One region of the Caballeronia sp. SL1002 genome, then DNA from elsewhere that is predicted to be linked to it. Evidence: riboswitches for the same ligand, from Rfam matches in the RefSeq annotation. Region 1 holds a riboswitch; the other holds the start of a gene.
What was found. A riboswitch is a leader RNA that binds a small molecule or an ion and turns the genes downstream of it on or off. The one in region 1 is predicted to bind thiamine pyrophosphate.
Positions count from the first base shown of each region.

Region 2: linked by a shared signal. The riboswitch ahead of AC3D25_RS17250 (FAD-dependent oxidoreductase) and the one ahead of thiC (phosphomethylpyrimidine synthase ThiC) in region 1 are both predicted to bind thiamine pyrophosphate.

Region 1 is NZ_JBYMUW010000002.1:1,677,686-1,687,436, forward strand. It holds gene AC3D25_RS10375 (2,4-dienoyl-CoA reductase FMN-binding domain-containing protein) at 1-1,579, shown strand, start outside; gene AC3D25_RS10380 (hypothetical protein) at 1,920-2,195, shown strand; gene AC3D25_RS10385 (EamA family transporter) at 2,427-3,380, opposite strand; TPP riboswitch at 3,922-4,067, shown strand; gene thiC (phosphomethylpyrimidine synthase ThiC) at 4,224-6,155, shown strand; gene AC3D25_RS10395 (YMGG-like glycine zipper-containing protein) at 6,379-6,591, shown strand; gene AC3D25_RS10400 (hypothetical protein) at 6,777-7,169, shown strand; gene AC3D25_RS10405 (L-lactate permease) at 7,829-9,427, shown strand; gene arfB (alternative ribosome rescue aminoacyl-tRNA hydrolase ArfB) at 9,489-9,751, opposite strand, start outside.
Region 2 is NZ_JBYMUW010000002.1:3,198,022-3,207,772, reverse strand. It holds gene thiE (thiamine phosphate synthase) at 42-1,124, opposite strand; gene AC3D25_RS17260 (thiazole synthase) at 1,121-1,930, opposite strand; gene thiS (sulfur carrier protein ThiS) at 1,952-2,149, opposite strand; gene AC3D25_RS17250 (FAD-dependent oxidoreductase) at 2,146-3,294, opposite strand; TPP riboswitch at 3,531-3,685, opposite strand; gene AC3D25_RS17245 (ABC transporter ATP-binding protein/permease) at 3,943-5,700, shown strand; gene AC3D25_RS17240 (glutamate synthase subunit beta) at 5,788-7,254, opposite strand; gene AC3D25_RS17235 (glutamate synthase-related protein) at 7,354-9,751, opposite strand, start outside.

The DNA of each region.
Region 1 (9,751 bases):
GCGGCTCGCGAAGGCGGCGGGCTACGACGGCATCGAGATCATGGGGAGCGAGGGTTATCTGCTGAGCCAATTCATGTGCCCGCGCACCAACCGTCGCGACGACGATTACGGCGGTCCGATCGAGAACCGGATGCGGCTCGCGGTGCAGATCGTCGAGCGCGTGCGGGCGGCGCTCGGCGAGGCGTTTATCGTCGTGTACCGGCTGTCGGTCATCGATCTCGTTGAAGGCGGCACGACCTGGGCCGAAACCGAGACGGCGGCGCGCGCACTCGAAAAAGCGGGCGTGACAATGTTCAACATAGGAATCGGCTGGCATGAGGCGCGCGTGCCGACCATCGTGACCTCTGTGCCGCGCGCGGCGTTCGCCGGTCTCGCCGCGCGGCTCAAGCGCGCGGTCAGCGTGCCGGTGATCGTGTCGAACCGGATCAATACGCCGCAGGTGGCCGAGCAGTTGCTCGAAGACGGCGCGGGCGATCTCGTTTCGATGGCCCGACCGCTGCTCGCCGATCCCGATTTCGTCGTCAAGGCCGCGACCGGCCGCGCGGACGAGATCAACACGTGCATCGCGTGCAATCAGGCTTGCCTCGATCACACGTTCCGCAATCAGCGCGCGACGTGTCTCGTCAATCCGCGCGCCGGGCGCGAGACGCAGCTCGTCTATCGCGCCACCGCCGCGCCGCGCGAGGTCGCTGTGATCGGCGCGGGACCGGCGGGTTTGTCGGCGGCGACCGTTGCGGCGTCGCGCGGGCATCGCGTGACGCTGTTCGACGCCGCCGAGCAGATCGGCGGCCAGTTCGATCTGGCGCGCCGGATTCCGGGCAAAGAGGAATTTTCGGAGACCATCCGTTATTTCGCGAGCCAGATCGAGCGGCATCAGGTGACGCTTCGCCTCGGCACCCGCGTCGATCCGGCGCTGATCGACGCCGGCCGCTTCGACGACGTGATCGTCGCGACCGGCATCGCGCCGCGCCGCCCGGCGATTCCCGGCATCGACGGGCCGAATGTCCTGTCCTACGTCGATGTGCTGCGCGGCGCGGCGGTGGGCGCGCGGGTCGCGGTGATCGGTGCGGGCGGGATTGGTTTCGATGTGTGTGAATTCCTGCTGCATCATGCGGGCGACGCACTTCCGCAAACGCGCGAAGCGTGGTTCGACGAATGGGGCGTGGAAATGGAAGTGGCGTCGCGCGGAGGTCTGAAAACGCCCCTCGGGCGAGCGCCGGCGCGTCAGATTTTTCTCTTGCAGCGTAAGGCTGGCAAGCTGGGCGCGGGGTTGGGGAAAACCTCCGGCTGGGTGCATCGGGCGACACTGCAGCGCAATAGCGTGACCATGCTCGATGGCGTGACGTACGAGGAAATCACGGCGCGTGGCGTGCGGATATCGCGTAACGGCGAATCGACGTGGCTCGATGTGGACACGGTTGTGGTTTGCGCGGGGCAGGAATCGCTTGCGGAGTTGCATCGGCCGGTGCAGTCGGGTGCTTCTATGCGCTTTCATGTTATCGGCGGTGCTAAGTTCGCGGCGGAACTCGATGCGAAACGCGCGATTCGCGAAGGGGCGGAGGTGGCCGCACGGCTTTAGCGGCCGTTGGAAATAACGGGCTGCGATTTTTTTGGGGCGTGGTGTTGCCTTGCAGAGTGTGGCGTGGCCTTCCGTGGTGTGGCGTGGCTCCGCTCGTTGGCTTGCTTGCGCTGCTTGAGAACTTGCTTTCGTGTAGGTTTATTAGCACGCCGCTATGCGCGGCAGCAGTCACTTTCTTTGCTGCTGCAAAGAAAGTAACCAAAGAAAGCAGCTTATCCATTTAAGTGTCCACCTCGAATAACCTTGCGGATAGGCACGCAAGCTGACCAGGCTAACTCGGCTTCATCGGTTTTGGCACAGCACCCGTCAGCTCCATCCTCGCTGCGCGCGGACGTCGGGCATGTCAAAAACCCACGGTTCCACTTTTCGACTTGATCTTAACTTGACCTGGTCTTATTCGGCCTTGGCCTTGGCCTTGGCTTTGGCTTTGGCTTTGGCTTTGGCTTTGGCTTTGGCTTTGGCTTTGGCTTTGGCTTTGGTTTTGGTTTTGGTTTTGGTTTTGGTTTTGGTTTTGGTTTTGGTTTTGGTTTTGGGATTGGTTTTGTTTTGGTTTTGGGATTGGGATTGGGATTGGGTTTTTGCCCTACTGGCAGGCACTTCGTGCCTGCGAGGATGAATGAGCGGCTCCACTCTGTTGTATGGTGGGATGGCCGAATCAGCTTGCGCACCACTCCGGGTTACGGGTCGTGATGGACACTTAGACGGTCACGCTGCTTTCTTTGGTTACTTTCTTTGCAGCAGCAAAGAAAGTGACTGCTGCCGCGCACAGCGGCGAGCTAATAGACCTACACGAAAGCAAGTTCCCAAAAAGCACAGGCAAACCAAAGCAAAAGCGCCAGCAAAAACCTCAGACCAGTCCACGCCGCCGATAATCAAACCAAAACGACAGCCCGACGCTAATCAAAATCACGACAGTCGCAATCACCGTCCATTGCGTAATGGCCTCGCCCAGCAGCACCGATCCAAGCGCCACCGCGACAACGGGATTCACGTACATGCAACTGCTCGCAATAATCGGACTGGTGTGGCGAATCAAATAGCCATAGGCGACATACGCCGACATCGTGCCGATCAGCATCAGGTAAAGGAACGACACGCCCGGCACGAAGCCGATACTCACGATCCGCTCGCCCGACAACAAGGCGACCACCGTCGAGATAGACCCGCCCAACCCAATCTGCAACGCCGTCGAAACGAACAGGTCAGACGGCAACCTGAGCCGTCCGGCCAGATGCGCGCCGCCCGCCCAGAACAGCGCGCCGCACAGGATGGCGAAACTGCCGGCGGTCGATCCCGTCGAGCGGTCGCCGTGATTCAGGAGCGCAATCCCGACGAGACCCAGCCCGACCGCGACCCACTCGCCCTTCGCGATCTTGCGGCCGGCAACCGCGGCGATGATCGTCGCGAAGAGCGGGACGGTCGCGACCATCACGGCAGCCGTGCCGGTCGCGACGGTGCGCATCCCGAACGCGAGCATGCCGCTCGATAATCCCACCAGCAGCGTGCCGACCAGCGCCGCGTTGCGGACTTCCGCGCCGCTCGGCCAGACAGGTTTGCGCCGCGCCGCGAAGATAAACAGACCGATCCCCGCGAACAGATTACGCAGGCCCGACAGCATCAACGGCGGAAACGACGGCAGCGACAAATGCACCGCCATATACGTCGATCCCCACACGATATAAACGACCGCCAGCGCCAGCGCGATGCGGCCTTTCTGCGTCTCTGGAAGGCGGAACGGAAAACGATCGGGAAGATTGAACGGCAACTTGGGAGGACGGTTCTGCGGCAGCGGCGTGGACATCCGTTACTCCACGACGGCGATAAAACCGGCACGCCCGGAGAAAGCGGGCCGCGGACTACGCGCATGCCGCGCGGAAATGGCGGCAAGACGGGCAAGGCAGGACAACATGTTGGAGCACTAGAAAAGAAGGCGGAAAAATCGCCGTTAGGGTACTTGGGCACTTGGGTACTTGGGTACTTGGATACTTGGGTACTTGGATACTTGGGTACTTGGGTACTTGGGTACTTGGGTACTTGGGTACTTGGGTACTTGGGTACTTGGGTACTTGGGTACTTGGGTACTTGGGTACTTGGGTACTTGGGTACTTGGGTACTTGGGTACTTGGGTACTTGGGCACTCGGCCACTCAGGCACTCAGGCACTCAGGCACTCAGGCGCTCGGGCGCTTACAAACGCGGTCGCGGCACGTTCGGGCAACCCGCGCCACCGCTGAATCCGCGGAGAACGCCATTATGCAGTACGGTCTGACGAGAAACGCTCGGCCGTTACAGAACGTTGCCAAGACGGTTGCCAAGACGCCACGCGGCAGTGTACTGTGACGGCTGCTAACGCGGGGGTCCTGCGCTGCACATCGCAAATCTTGTTTGAGTCACGCTCAAGCCGGGTTTGCCCGTGTATCGCGGGTGAGAAATACCCTTTGAACCTGATCTGGATAATGCCAGCGCAGGGAAGCGTTCGGGTTTTACGGCGCACGAGGGTCTTCTTCCACTCGCCGCGCCGATCCTCCAAAACCCGCTCTCTTCCGTCAAGTCCTCCCTGTTTAGCTCCTGAATCAGTTCGCCCCGGACGCGTTTTCGCTCGTCCGGAGCGGCTGGATAAAAAACCGTTCCCAGGAGAAACAGCAATGAATGCCAATCCGAAATTCCTTTCCGCCGATGCAGTCGTCGACGCGCTCGCCATCGCCCCGCTGCCGAATTCGCGCAAGGTCTACGTGACCGGCTCGCAGCCGGATATCCGCGTGCCGATGCGCGAAATCACGCAGTCGGATACCTCCGACAGTTTCGGCGGCGAGAAAAATCCGCCGGTCTATGTGTACGACACGTCCGGCCCCTATAGCGATCCGGACGCCGCCATCGACATTCGTTCGGGCCTGCCCGCGCTGCGTCAGCGCTGGATCGAAGCGCGCGGCGATACGGAAAACCTCTCAGGCCTGTCGAGCGAATTCGGCCGCGAGCGCGCCGCCGATGCCGCCACCGCCGACCTGCGTTTCCCCGGCCTGCATCGCACGCCGCGCCGCGCAATCGCCGGCAAGAACGTCTCGCAGATGCACTACGCGCGGCAGGGCATCGTCACGCCGGAGATGGAATACATCGCGATCCGCGAGAATCAGCGGCGCGCCGAATACCTCGAAAGTCTGCGCACGAGCGGCCCGAACGGCGAAAAGCTCGCGAAGATGATGGGCCGCCAGCATCCGGGCCAGGCGTTCGGCGCCACCGCGTTCGGACCCAACGCGCTGAGCTCGATCACGCCGGAGTTCGTCCGCGAGGAAGTCGCGCGCGGCCGCGCGATCATTCCGGCGAATATCAATCACCCGGAATCGGAGCCGATGATCATCGGCCGTAATTTCCTCGTGAAGATCAACGCGAATATCGGCAACTCGGCAGTGACGTCGTCGATCGGCGAGGAAGTCGACAAGATGACCTGGGCGATCCGCTGGGGCGGCGACACGGTCATGGACCTTTCGACCGGCAAGCATATTCACGAGACCCGCGAGTGGATCATCCGCAATAGCCCGGTGCCGATCGGCACGGTGCCGATCTATCAGGCGCTCGAAAAGGTCAACGGCAAAGCTGAAGATCTGACCTGGGAAATTTTCCGCGACACGCTGATCGAGCAGGCCGAGCAAGGCGTCGATTACTTCACGATCCACGCGGGCGTGCGCCTGCAATACGTGCCGCTGACCGCGAACCGCATGACGGGCATCGTCTCGCGCGGCGGCTCGATCATGGCGAAGTGGTGCCTCGCGCATCACAAGGAAAGCTTCCTGTACGAGCACTTCGAAGACATCTGCGAGATCATGAAGCAGTACGACGTCTCGTTCTCGCTCGGCGACGGCCTGCGTCCCGGTTCGATCTACGACGCCAACGACGAAGCGCAGCTCGGCGAACTGAAAACGCTCGGCGAACTCACGCAGATCGCGTGGAAGCATGACGTGCAGGTGATGATCGAAGGTCCGGGCCACGTGCCGATGCAGCTCATCAAGGAGAACATGGACCTGCAACTGGAGTGGTGCGACGAAGCGCCGTTCTACACGCTCGGGCCGCTCACGACCGACATCGCGCCGGGCTACGACCACATCACCTCGGGCATCGGGGCGGCGATGATCGGCTGGTTCGGCACGGCGATGCTCTGCTATGTCACGCCGAAGGAGCATCTCGGCTTGCCGAACAAGGACGACGTGAAGGTCGGCATCATCACGTACAAGCTTGCCGCGCACGCCGCCGATCTGGCGAAGGGCCATCCGGGCGCGCAGGTGCGTGACAACGCGCTGTCGAAGGCGCGTTTCGAGTTCCGCTGGGACGACCAGTTCAACCTCGGCCTCGATCCGGACAAGGCGCGCGAATTCCACGACGAAACGCTGCCGAAGGATTCGGCGAAGGTCGCGCATTTCTGCTCGATGTGCGGTCCGCATTTCTGCTCGATGAAGATCACGCAGGACGTGCGCGACTACGCGGCCAAGCAAGGCGTGTCCGATAGCGAGGCGCTCACGCAAGGCATGCAGACGAAGGCGATCGAGTTCGTGAAGAAGGGTGCGGAGATTTATCAGCGCACGTAGGCGTCGCGCTTGAAGTTATTGCACGCGGTTGCTGCAAACAGTTGACGCACACGGCCTGCCTCGCGGCGGGCCGTTTGCGTTTACCCGCGCGGGCATCTTCCGTGCTTCTAGACATGCAGAATCGGCCAGCATCTTCATGCCCGTACAACAGGATGAGAGCGCCCGCCGTTTCCAGCCCAATCCGTACCACCTTTATCAAACCAAAACGTACCGGAGAGTTGAAATGAAAACGACTAAACACATTGGCGTCGCGGCGCTCGTTCTAGCGCTCGCCGGTGGCCTGTCGGCCTGCGACAGCATGAGCACTCGTCAACGCGATACCGCGATCGGCGCGGGCGCGGGCGGCGTCGCGGGGGCAGCGATCGGCGGCAGCGCGTTATCTACTTTGGGCGGCGCGGCGGTTGGCGGCGTGATCGGCAATCAGGTCGGAAAGTAAGGATTTCGGCGGCGCAGCGGTGCGCGTTTTTAACCGATGCACGCACGCGCCGTCGGCTTGAAATAAGCCGAAACAATTGGCCTCGCGAGCGGTTGATCGCGGTGTCCGGCGATGGGCTAAGCTCCTTCTACCGACACGAAATATCTGCGAATGAAACGTCGGTGTGGGCAGACAGGAGCAGGACCATGAACGCGAAACTGGCACTGGCGGCGTTGAGCGCCGCCGCAGCACTGAGCGGTTGCTATTACGTCCCCTACGGCTATGCGTATCCAGCGTATCCGGGTTATCCGGTCGTAAGCAGCGCTTCGACGCAACGCGAAGTGCCTGTCGGGCAAGCGTCCGCGAATGTCGATGCCACGCAAGGCTCCACGCAGACCTACACCACCGCGCAACCGCCCGCGCCTGCGCCCACGGTCGTGTATGCGCCGAGCTATCCGGCTTACTACCCGCCGTATCCACCGCCCTATCCCGTTTATCCCGCCTACGCACCCTATCCGGCTTATTACGGTTATGGCGGTCCATCCATTTCGCTCGGCTTCGGCTGGTATGGCGGCGGTGGTGGCCATCACCATCACTGACGACTGCTGAAGAGTTCTCCGCGATCGCATCTGCGTGGGGCACGCGTGCGGCGTCACTGTCTTGTAACAGTTTCCCACGGTGCGGGAGGAGCGACCGTGTGCGGGACCATTCCCACGCATACGCCCAGCCTTACAGGACAAGCTTCTGTCCATGTCCCGACAGCTCAGGCACGAATTTCGCTCTTTTCGGCCATCGCGACGGTTGATCGACCGTTGCCTGACCGTCTCGGGGATCTGGACATGCTCGTCTTCGCTTTCTTTGTGGCCTGGCTTGTGGCGTGCTTTGGCGTGCTCGGCATGTGGGTGTTTCGCGACCTGCGCGAGGCCAAGCCGGTATCAGCCGAAACCGCGAAGGGTTAGATTTTTGGCAAACCGGGTGCCTCCCGGTGCCATCAGGCGTGCTCCGCGAACGCAAACGCAGCATCTCGACTTCCGTCTGCGGGCATTCCTAACTTGACGGATGCAAACCTCAACCTATGCTTAACCGGTGCGCATTAGGCGGATGCTTAAGTCGATTGCTTAAGTCGATTGCTTAAGTCGATTGAATTGCCGTAAGGCTTGAGCCGCTCGCCGCGCGCTTCGCCCGCCGAACTACTCGGACTCCATGTGCTCAAGGCCGTTCGGCAGATGCTCATATCCATAAAAAATACGGAGACGAGATGTTCCATCAACTGCTCAAGCCGGTAGCGGACTCGCTCGCGCTGTCGTTCGTCGTGGCCGCGTTGCCTATCGTCGTCGTGTTGCTCATGCTCGGCGTGGCTCGCCGGCCAGCGTGGCAGGCGTCGCTCGCGGGACTCGTGGTCGGGGTGATTGTGGCGATTGCGGGCTGGCACTTTCCCGTCCCGCTTGCCGCCGACGCCATCGCGGCGGGCGCCGTCTTCGCGCTCTGGCCGGTCATGTGGATCGTGTTCGCGGCGATCCTGCTCTACAACATCGCGCAACGCTCGGGCCGCTTCGACGCATTTCGCGTCTGGATGATCGATAACCTGCCGAACGACCGGCGCATCGTGCTGATCGTGATCGGTTTTTCGTTCGGCGCGCTGCTCGAAGGCATTTCGGGCTTCGGCACGCCGATCGCCATCACCAGTTCGCTCCTGATCCTGCTCGGTTTCCCGACGCTCGAAGCGCTCACGTTCACGCTGATCTTCAACACCGCGCCGGTGGCGTTCGGTGCGCTCGGCGTGCCGATCACCGTGCTCGGCGCGGTCACGCACTTGCCCACCGACCTGCTGGCGAAGATGGTCGGCCGCCAGTTGCCGTTCTTCGCGCTGCTTTTGCCGTTCTACGTGATCGGCGTGTACGCGGGCTTTCGCAACATGCTGCGGGTGTGGCCGGTGCTGCTCGTCTCCGGCGGCAGTTTCGCGCTCACGCAGTTCGTCACCTCGAACTACATCAGCTATTCGCTTACCGATGTGCTTTCGTCGCTCGTCTCACTCATCCTCACGATCGGTTTCCTGCGCGTCTGGAAACCCGCGATGGACGAGCGCTTCGCGGTGAACGTGGACCGCGCGGGCGTCACCCGCACGACCGTCTCGGGCGCGCAGGGCTGGCTGCCGTGGATCGTCGTGGCGGTGGTCGTGATCGTGTGGACGGTGCTTAAGATCTTTCTTATCGGCGACGTGAAGATTCCTTGGCCGGGTCTCGATAAAGCCGTCTTTATCACGCTCTACAACACCCCTTACGGCGCGATCTGGGACTTCCAGCCGCTCGCGACGGGCACGGCCATCCTCGTCGCCGCGATCATCACCGCGCTTCTGGTCAAACTGCCGCCGCGCGAATTCGGCCACGCTCTCGCCGATACCTGGATCCAGACGCGCATCGCGATCTTCACGGTCGCGACGATCGTCGGCCTCGCCTATCTGATGAACTATTCGGGCATGACCTACACGCTCGGGCTGGGCGTTGCCTCGGTCGGCGCGTTCTTTCCGCTGGTCTCGGCGTTCCTCGGCTGGGTCGCGGTGTTCCTGTCAGGCAGCGACACATCCGGCAATGCGCTGTTCGGCAATTTGCAGGTGGTGGCCGCGCGCCAGTTGAACCTCAACCCGATCCTGATGGCCGCCACCAATTCCTCGGGCGGCGTGATGGGCAAGATGATCTCGCCGCAGAACATCTCGACCGGTGTGGCGACAACCGAACTCAAGGGCAAGGAAGGCGTGGTTTTCGCCCGCACGTTCAAGCATTCGATCCTGCTCACGGTGTTGCTCGGCCTGCTGGTATGGCTGCAACAGAACGTCCTGACGTGGATGATTCCGCATTGAATTCGCGTCGCATTCGCGTCGCACTCGCGTCGGACCTGCATTGCATTCGCGTTGGCGCGGCTTAGTCCCCGTCCACGCGACCTCGCCCCGCCTTGATCTCGCCGCGCCGCACCTTACCTTCGACCCGCCGCCGCTGCGACGCGCGGGTCGGCTTGGTCGCGACGCGCGCGCGCCGCGTCACGCTGACGCTGCGCACGAGTTCATCGAGACGCGCCATCGCGGCCGCGCGATTCATGTCCTGCGTGCGGTATTCCTGTGACTTGATAATGATCACGCCGTCGCGCGTCACACGATGATCGCGTAACGCGAGCAAGCGCAGCTTGA
Region 2 (9,751 bases), 1.5 Mb from region 1:
GGCCTACCTTTTCGACGGTGATTTGTTTCGAATCTGCCGCATTATCGCGCGAATTCGTGTTGCAGCGCAGTAACGGCCGCCGACGTATCCGGCGCTTCGGTTACAGCGCGTACCACGCCCGCGCTGCCGACACCCGTCGCCAGCACATCGCGGAGCACCGCAGCATCGATCCCGCCGATCGCCACCAGCGGCACGCGGCCGTCGAGCAAGCGCACGTAACGTGCCAGCCGGGCCAGTCCTTGCGGCGCGGTCGGCATGATCTTGGTGGTGGTCGGGAAAACGGCGCCGAGCGCCAGGTAGCTCGGCCGGAAATGCAGCGCGCGCAACATCTCGTAATAGCCGTGGGTCGATAAGCCGAGCCGCACGCCCGCGCGCGCGATGGCGGCGAGGTCGGCGGTCTGCACGTCTTCCTGCCCGAGATGCACGCCGTACGCGCCCGCGTCGATCGCCTCGCGCCAGTGATCGTTGATGAAAAGCTGCGCCTGGTGTCTGCGCCCCGCCGTCACCGCGCGCGCGATTTCGGACCGGAGATCGGCGGCGTCCGTGGTCTTGCGGCGCAATTGCGCGGTCTCTACGCCCAGATCGAGCACGCGCTCGACCCAGTCCGCGCTCGGCAGCACCGGATACAACCCGAGCCGCGCGGGACAAGGCAGAAACGCCGTTTCCGGCGCGGCGGGCAGATCGGCGACAGCGGGAAAAGTCGCGAAATCGACCGGCCATGCGTCGGGCAAATCGAGATTCGCCGGACGCCACGCGAAAGCGAGCACGAGCGCGTCGTGCGGCGCGAAATCGCAGTCGAGAAACGCGGCGAACGCGGCGAGCCAGTCGTCGGTGTACTCGCCTTCCAGTGCGAAACGCTCGTCGCCGGTACGCAGCACGGCGCGGCCCGCGTGCATTTCCAGTACGCCGGCGCCCGCCGCGAGAATGCGCGCGGCGTCGGCGTCACCCGGCGCTTCGGTGAACACCACGACGTCGCCGCGCTGCAATGCGTCCGGTGTGCTCAGGCAGAGGCGCCACGGCGCGGACGCCGCGGGCCAGTCGCCGAGACGCGTCCGGATTCGCTCGGCCACTTCGTTCAGTTCGTCCGCGGGCGGCCAGAAAATTTCACGGTTCAAAAGGCTCATGCCGCGCTCCCGTCCTGATGCCAGAACGGCATGCCGACCACCGGCGTGCTCGCTTCGGCGCTATCGCGCTCGGCCATCGGGCCGGCCAGAAAAGCCATGCGCCCGGCTTCGACGCCCAGAGCGAACGCGCGCGCCATCTGTGGCGGAAAAGTCGCCTGCGACACCGCCGTGTTCAGCAGCACGCCGTCGAAGCCCCACTCCATCACCTGACACGCGTGCGACGGCACGCCAAGCCCGGCATCGACGATCAGCGGCACGTCCGGCAAGCGCTCGCGTAGCGTGCGCAGCCCATACGGATTCGTCACGCCCTTGCCCGTGCCGATCGGCGCGCCCCACGGCATCAGCGCCTCGCATCCGGCGTCCAGCAGACGCCGTCCGATTACCAGATCCTCCGTGCAATACGGCAGCACCTTGAAACCGTCGCGGATCAGCTTCGCCGCGGCCTCGACCAGACCGATCGGATCGGGCTGGAGCGTGTAGTCGTCGCCGATCAGTTCGAGCTTCAACCACGGCGTTTCGAACAGTTCACGCGCCATCTGCGCCGTATTGATGACTTCGTCGACAGTCTGGCAACCCGCCGTGTTCGGCAGCAGCGCGACGCCGTGGCGCTTGAGCACGTCGAAGAATCCGGCTTCGCCCGTCGCCGATTGGCGGCGTAGCGCGACCGTGACCATGCCGGGGCGGGCGGCGTCGATGGAATCCGACAGCGATTGCAGCGACGGATAGCGCGACGTGCCGAGCAAGACGCGGCTCGGGAAGGATTCGCCATAGAGCGCGAGCGTGTCGGCGGTGGTGATTTTGGACATGATGAGGGCCTAAAAGTGAGTTCAGCCGCCGGCGACCGGCGATACGACATCGAGCTTGTCGCCTGCCGCGAGCACCTTCGATGCGTGCTGGCCGCGTGCGACGAACTGCCCGTTGAGCGCGACGGCGTAAGGCGGCGACGCGCCGAACGCGGCGAGGGCGTCGGTCACGGTGGCGGGTTCGTCGAGCGTGAAGGGCTTCTGATTGATATGGATATTCATGGTGTCGTTGCGTGATGCGCCGCGGCGGCGTACTCGCCGCGCAGCAAGTCGGGCCAGCGCGCGTGGCTGCGCCAGTCGTCGAAGGAAGCGGGGGTCGCGACGGTTTGCGCGAGCAGCGCTTCGGCCAGCAGCGCTGCCGTGCGCGCCACTTCCGGCGCGATCATGAAGCCGTGCCGGTACAGCCCGTTCACGCGCACGGTCCGCGCGCCGTCCCAGACGATGGCCGGACGATGGTCCGGCAGCGTCGGACGGCATTGCGTGTTGAGCTCGAGGATGCGCGCCTCGCCGAAACCCGGATGCACCGCGAACGCCGCGCTCAGGAGTTCGAGCGCCGAGCGCACGGTCATCGGCGACATGTCTTCGCCCTCCACCTCGGTCGCGCCGATCACGTACAGATCGTCCTGTTTCGGCGCGATATAAAGCGGATAACGCGGATGCAGCAACCGCACCGGCCGGCTCAGGCCGATTCCGGGCGCATGCACGCGCGCCACTTCGCCGCGAATGCCGCGCAGCGCGGGCCACGCGGGTTTGCCGCCGAGCCCGCGACAATCGATCACGAAACGCGCGTCCGGCATCGCGGCATCGATGGGCGTATTCCACTGCGTCTCCACGCCGCGCGCCGCCAGACCGGCAGCAAGCGCGCGCAGCACCTGCCGGTTATCGAGCTGGCCTTCCTGCGGCAGCAGCCAGCCCTGCCCAAAGCGCGTGCCGAGCGCGGGTTCGGCCGCGTTGAGTTGCGCCGCGCCTGTCAGTTTGACGAGCCCTTGGTCCAGCAGCGCGGGCGGCGCGTTGGCACGCAGCCGCCGCTCGAAGAGCGGCGCTTCGGCGCGATCGCCCGCGTGCCACACGACCAGCGTGCCGCGTCGCTGGAAAAAGACCGGTTCCGGGAGATCCGCGATCAACGCCGGCCAGCGTTCGAGCGACGCCGCGCCAAGCTCGGTGATGAGCAGTTCCGCGCTCGCCGCCTCCGCGAGCGGCGCGAGCATGGCGGCTGCGACCCACGCCGCCGACTGCGTGCCGGCGGCATCGCCTCGTTCGTACAGCGCCACGCGATGCCCCTCGCCCGCTAGCTGCCACGCCACGAGCCGTCCGCACAGCCCTCCGCCGACGACCGCGAAATCCGGCCGCCGCGCGTTTCGTCCCACGAGTCCAACGATATCCACGATGCAATGCCTCCCGGGCAACGGAGCAACGGCTGCAGCACGCGGACCCGGTTCGAGGCGAGAAATGTCCAACCTCGATCCAGAGATCCATCGATACGGCAGAAAAACGCACGATCCGGGACGAAACGAGTGGCGAGACCGGCCGGGGATGTGCGATGCAAGTCACGCATGCATCGCGCCCGGCGGATTTGAGAACTACTGGAAGAAACTGGAAACCACGCGGGTTTCCGGAAACTTCCCTCGCCGGTATTACCCGGATCGGGTGCAAAGGGTGTCTCTCAGCCTCGTCGCGTGGCTTGTCGTTTCGTTCCGAGCGCCGTGAAGGCGCGGACAGAGCGGACAAGCGGCGCGCGAAGCACCCCTGTTTCGTCAAGAATCATTAAAACATAAAAGCCAAACGCCCCGCAAACCGGGGATTCCCGGCTTTTTTCAGACGCGCCCGGCACTCTGGCACAATGGCTCGCGCACCTTTATCTGTCCCACGAGTCTTGGTATTAAGCGGCAATTAAGGGAATGTGGAAACAATCGGCGGATTCGCCGCGCATCGAATAGAACGGCTTGTCTCCCGCGCCCACCGCTCGTGGCGCATCAGTCGAAGCCTGACCGGGCAGAATCATCTCCAGGAAGCACATGACCACAACTACACCAGGCAACATCGAGAATCCAGAGCAGCAAGCCGACAAAGTATCGGCGTGGAGCCTGATCAAGCCCTACTGGGTGTCGGAGGAACGACGGTTCGCGTGGACGCTGCTGATTGCGATCATCGCGATCAACATGACGGTGGTCTGGATCAATGTCCGGCTCAACCGCTGGAACGCCGACTTCTACAACGCGCTGCAAAGCAAGAACGTCCACGACTTCCCTCAGCTTCTTCTCGTTTTCACCGGCCTCGCGTTCGCGTACATCCTGCTCGCGGTCTACGGCAGATATTTGCGGCAGATGCTCGGTTTCCGCTGGCGTCAGTGGCTGACCAACCGCTATCTCGAACAGTGGCTCGGCGACCGCGCGTTCTACCGGATCGAGCGCGACCGGCTCGCGGATAACCCCGACCAGCGGATCAGCGACGACCTCCAGTCGTTCGCCACCACCACGCTTTCGCTCTCGCTCGACCTGCTTTCCACGCTGGTCACGCTCGTCACGTTCATCACGATTCTCTGGACCATCGCGGGCGCGCTCTCGCTGACGGTGCTGGGCACGCCGCTCGTGATTCCCGGCTACATGGTCTGGGCCGCCGCGCTGTACGCGATCGTGGGCTCGCTGATCATTCAGAAGGTCGGCCATCCCCTCGTGTCGATCAATTATCAGCAGCAGAAAGTGGAGGCGGATTTCCGCTTCGGCCTGATTCGCGTGCGGGAGAACGCCGAGCAGATCGCCTTCTACGACGGCATCGCGACGGAAACGGACAACGCAAAGACGATCTTTGCGCGCATCCGCGACAACTGGTGGCTCATCATGAAGTACACGAAGCGCATGACCTTCGTGTTGAGCTTCTACGGCCAGATCGCGATCATCTTCCCGATCATGGTCGCCGCGCCGCGCTACTTTGCCGGTGCGTTCTCGTTCGGCGTGCTGATGCAGATTTCATCGGCGTTCGGGACGGTCAGCGATTCGTTTTCGTGGTTCATCAACAGCTATTCGACCTTGGTCGAGTGGCGCGCCACGGTGAATCGTCTGCGCGAATTCAAGCGCGTGATGCGCGCCACGCACGTTAAGGAAGCGATCTCGCCCGCGACCGCGCACGGCGGCATCAACCTGCATTACGTGAGCGCGAGCGCGCTGACCACGAAGGGCGTGCGCCTCGCGCTGCCGAACGGCACGCCGCTCGCGCGCGTCGCGGATGTCTCGATTCAGCCGGGTTCGCGCTGGCTCGTGCATGGTCCGTCGGGTTCCGGCAAAAGCACGCTGATGCGCGCGCTGGCGGGCTTATGGCCGTTCGGCGACGGCTCGATCGACGCGCCGGTCGATGCCAAGATGATGTTCATTCCGCAGCAGAGTTATCTGCCGATCGGCTCGTTGAAGGCGGCGTTGACGTATCCGTCGAGCGCCGAAACGTTCACCGATGCCGCGTGTGTCGAGGCACTGCGCGCCTGCAATCTGGACGATTATCTGACGCGGCTCGCGGAGTCCGGGCACTGGGCGAAGATGATGTCGCCGGGCGAGCAGCAACGGCTGGCGGCGGCGCGAGTGTTGCTGCACCAGCCGGACTTCGTGTTCCTCGACGAAGCCACGAGCGCGCTCGACGCGGACAACGAGATGCGGCTTTACGAGATGTTCGTCGAGCGCTTGCCGAAAGCGGCGATTGTGAGCGTCGCGCATCGGGAATCGGTCGCGGCGTTTCATGCGGAAAGGATTGCGATTGAGCGGGAGGGAGTGGGGGTTTTGTCGTAGCGCACTGCTTAAGGCACCCGCCCCCAAAACCAAAAAGCCGGACCACCCTCACAGGCGGTCCGGCTTTTTCACATCCAACAAAAACGCTTATCGCGGCAACTCACTGTGTCCCATCAGAAACGCATCCACTGACCGCGCGCATTGCCGGCCTTCGCGGATCGCCCACACCACGAGCGACTGCCCACGGCGCATATCGCCCGCTGTGAACACCTTGTCCACCGACGTGTAATACGCTTTCTCACCTTCAGTCGATGCACGCACGTTGCCGCGCGCGTCCTTATCGACGCCGAACGCTTCCAGCACCGGCGACACCGGTTGCGTGAAACCCATCGCGAGCAGCACGAGATCGGCCTTCATTTCGAATTCCGAATTCGGCACTTCCCGCATCTTGCCGTCCTTCCACTCGACGCGCACCGCGATCAGCTTCTCGACCTTGCCGTTCTTGCCCTCGAAACGCTTCGTCGCGACCGACCAATCGCGCTCACAACCTTCCTCATGCGACGACGACGTGCGCAGCTTGATCGGCCAGTACGGCCACACTAGCGGCTTGTTTTCCTCGCCCGGCGGCTGCGCGAGCAATTCGAACTGCGTGACGGTCTTCGCGCCATGACGATTCGACGTGCCGACGCAATCCGAACCCGTATCGCCGCCGCCGATCACGACCACATGCTTGCCCTTGGCAACCAGTTGATCGACGACTTTATCGCCCGCGTTGACCTTGTTCTGCAGCGGCAGAAATTCCATCGCGTAATGGATGCCGGACATTTCGCGTCCCGGCACCGGCAGGTCACGCGGCGTTTCCGCGCCGCCCGCGATCACCACGGCGTCGAATTGCTCGCGCAGTTCGTCCGGCGTCACGGTTTCCTTCGCGGTGTTGGCGATGTGCGTCGGCAGCGCATCGCGGCCGATAAACACATTGGTCTTGAACGTGACGCCTTCTGCTTCCATCTGACGCATACGACGGTCGATCAGCCACTTCTCCAGCTTGAAATCGGGGATGCCGTAGCGCAGCAATCCGCCGATGCGATCGTTCTTTTCGAACACGGTCACGTCGTGACCCGCGCGCGCCAGTTGCTGCGCGACGGCGAGTCCTGCGGGGCCGGAGCCGACCACGGCTACTTTTTTGCCCGTCTTGTGCTTCGGCACGAGCGGCGCAACCCAGCCTTCGATCCACGCTTTATCGATGATCGCGTGCTCGATGGACTTGATGCCCACCGCGTCGTTGTTGATGCCGAGCGTGCAAGCCGCTTCGCACGGCGCCGGGCAAATCCGGCCCGTGAATTCCGGAAAATTGTTCGTGGAATGCAGCACGTCGATCGCGCTCTTCCAGTCCTGCCGGAAAACGAGGTCGTTGAAGTCCGGGATGATGTTGTTCACCGGACAGCCGTTGTTGCAAAACGGAATGCCGCAATCCATGCAGCGCGCGCCCTGAATCTTCGCGTCCTCGTCGGACAGCGCGTGCACGAATTCCTTGTAGTGCTTGACGCGGGTGAGCGGTGCTTCGTACGCCTCGTGGCGGCGTTCAAATTCGAGAAAACCGGTAGCCTTGCCCATGTGGTTCTCGTCTATCCAAGTATCGGGTGAGGAACTTGTTCTCCGACGCGTGGCGCCGAAGAACTCTTCTATTTGAGTCGATTGAGTCGATTCGCCGGATCAGGCCGCGATCGCGTCTTTCGCTTTCTTCGCGCCAAGCTCGCCGAGGGCGCGCTTGTACTCGGTCGGGAAGACCTTCACGAACTGACGGCGCGATGCGTCCCAGCCTTCGAGCAGCGCCTTTGCACGCGGCGAGCCGGTGAACTGGAAGTGACGCTCGATCAACGCGCGCAGCAGCGCTTCGTCGGTCTTGCCTTCGTGCCACAGCGCTTTATCGACCGTGCGTTCCTGTTCGGCTTGCTGCAGAACCGGATCGAGCGCGACCATCGCCTTGTTGCACTTGCCGGCAAAGGTGCCTTCCGGATCGTAGACAAACGCGATCCCGCCCGACATGCCCGCCGCGAAGTTGCGCCCCGTTTCGCCGAGCACGACGACCGTGCCGCCCGTCATGTATTCGCAGCCGTGGTCGCCCGTGCCTTCGACAACCGCCGTCGCGCCCGAGTTACGCACGCAGAAGCGCTCGCCCGCGACGCCGCGGAAATACGATTCGCCTTCGATCGCGCCGTACATCACCGTGTTGCCGCAGATGATGTTTTCTTCCGACTTGCCGCGGAAATCGTTGGTCGGACGGATGATGATCCGTCCGCCCGACAAGCCCTTGCCGACGTAGTCGTTGCCGTCGCCGACGAGATCGAGCGTCACGCCCTTCGCGAGGAACGCGCCGAAACTCTGGCCGGCCGTGCCCTTCAACTGGATGTGGATCGAGTCGTCCGGCAGGCCGTCGTGGCCGTGCTGACGCGCGATCAGGCCCGACAACATCGCGCCGACCGTGCGGTTCACGTTGCGCACCGGCTGGATGAACGAGACGTGCTCGCCCTTCTCGATGGCCGCCTTCGACTTCTCGATCAGCACGTGATCCAGCGCCTTTTCCAGACCGTGATCCTGCACATCGACGTGACGCGTCGGGATTTCGCCGTTCTGCGGCACTTGATAGAACACGCGCGTGAAATCGAGCCCCTTCGCTTTCCAGTGCTCGACGCCCTTCTTCATGTCGAGCAGTTCAGCGTGACCGATCAGGTCGTCGAACTTGCGGATACCCAGTTGCGCCATGATTTCGCGCACTTCCTCGGCGACGAAGAAGAAGAAGTTCACGACGTGTTCCGGCTGGCCGGTGAACTTGGCGCGCAGCACCGGATCTTGCGTCGCGACGCCGACCGGGCACGTGTTCAAGTGACACTTGCGCATCATGATGCAGCCTTCGACAACCAGCGGCGCCGTCGCGAAACCGAATTCGTCCGCGCCGAGCAGCGCGCCGATCACGACGTCGCGGCCGGTCTTCATCTGGCCGTCGGCCTGCACGCGGATCCGGCCGCGCAGACGGTTCAGCACCAGCGTCTGCTGCGTTTCGGCCAAGCCCAGTTCCCACGGCGTGCCCGCGTGCTTGAGCGACGACAGCGGCGACGCGCCGGTTCCGCCATCATGGCCCGCGATCACGACGTGATCCGCCTTCGCCTTCGCCACGCCGGCGGCGACCGTGCCCACACCGACTTCCGACACCAGCTTCACCGAAATGCTCGCCGACGAATTTGCGTTCTTCAGGTCGTGAATCAGTTGCGCCAGATCTTCGATCGAATAGATGTCGTGGTGCGGCGGCGGCGAAATCAGGCCGACGCCCGGCACCGAATAACGCAGCTTGCCGATGTACTCGGACACCTTGTGACCCGGCAACTGGCCGCCTTCGCCGGGCTTCGCGCCCTGCGCCATCTTGATCTGGATCTGATCGGCGGACGAAAGGTACTCCGCCGTCACGCCGAAGCGGCCAGACGCGACCTGCTTGATCTTCGAGCGCAGCGAATCGCCGTCCTTCAGCGGAATATCGGTGACGACTTCATCGCCGATGATCGACTTCATCGTGTCGCCGTTCTTGATCGGAATGCCGCGCAATTCGTTGCGATACCGGCTCGCGTCTTCGCCGCCTTCGCCGGTGTTCGACTTGCCGCCGATGCGGTTCATCGCGACCGCCAGCGTGGCGTGCGCTTCCGTGCTGATCGAGCCGAGCGACATTGCGCCCGTCGCAAAACGCTTGACGATCTCCTTCGCCGATTCCACTTCGTCGAGCGGAATCGCCTTGTGCGGATCGACCTTGAACTCGAACAGGCCGCGGAACGTCATGTGACGGCGCGTCTGGTCGTTGATCAGGTGCGCGTATTCCTTGTACGTCTGATACGAGTTGCTGCGTGCCGAATGTTGCAGCTTGGCGATCGCATCCGGCGTCCACATGTGCTCTTCGCCGCGCACGCGATACGCGTATTCGCCGCCCGCATCCAGCATGGTCGCGAGCACCGGGTTGTCGCCGAACGCATCGCGATGCAGACGGATCGCTTCTTCCGCCACCTCGAAAATGCCGATCCCGCCGACCTTCGACGCCGTGCCCTTGAAATACTGCTCGATCAGGTCC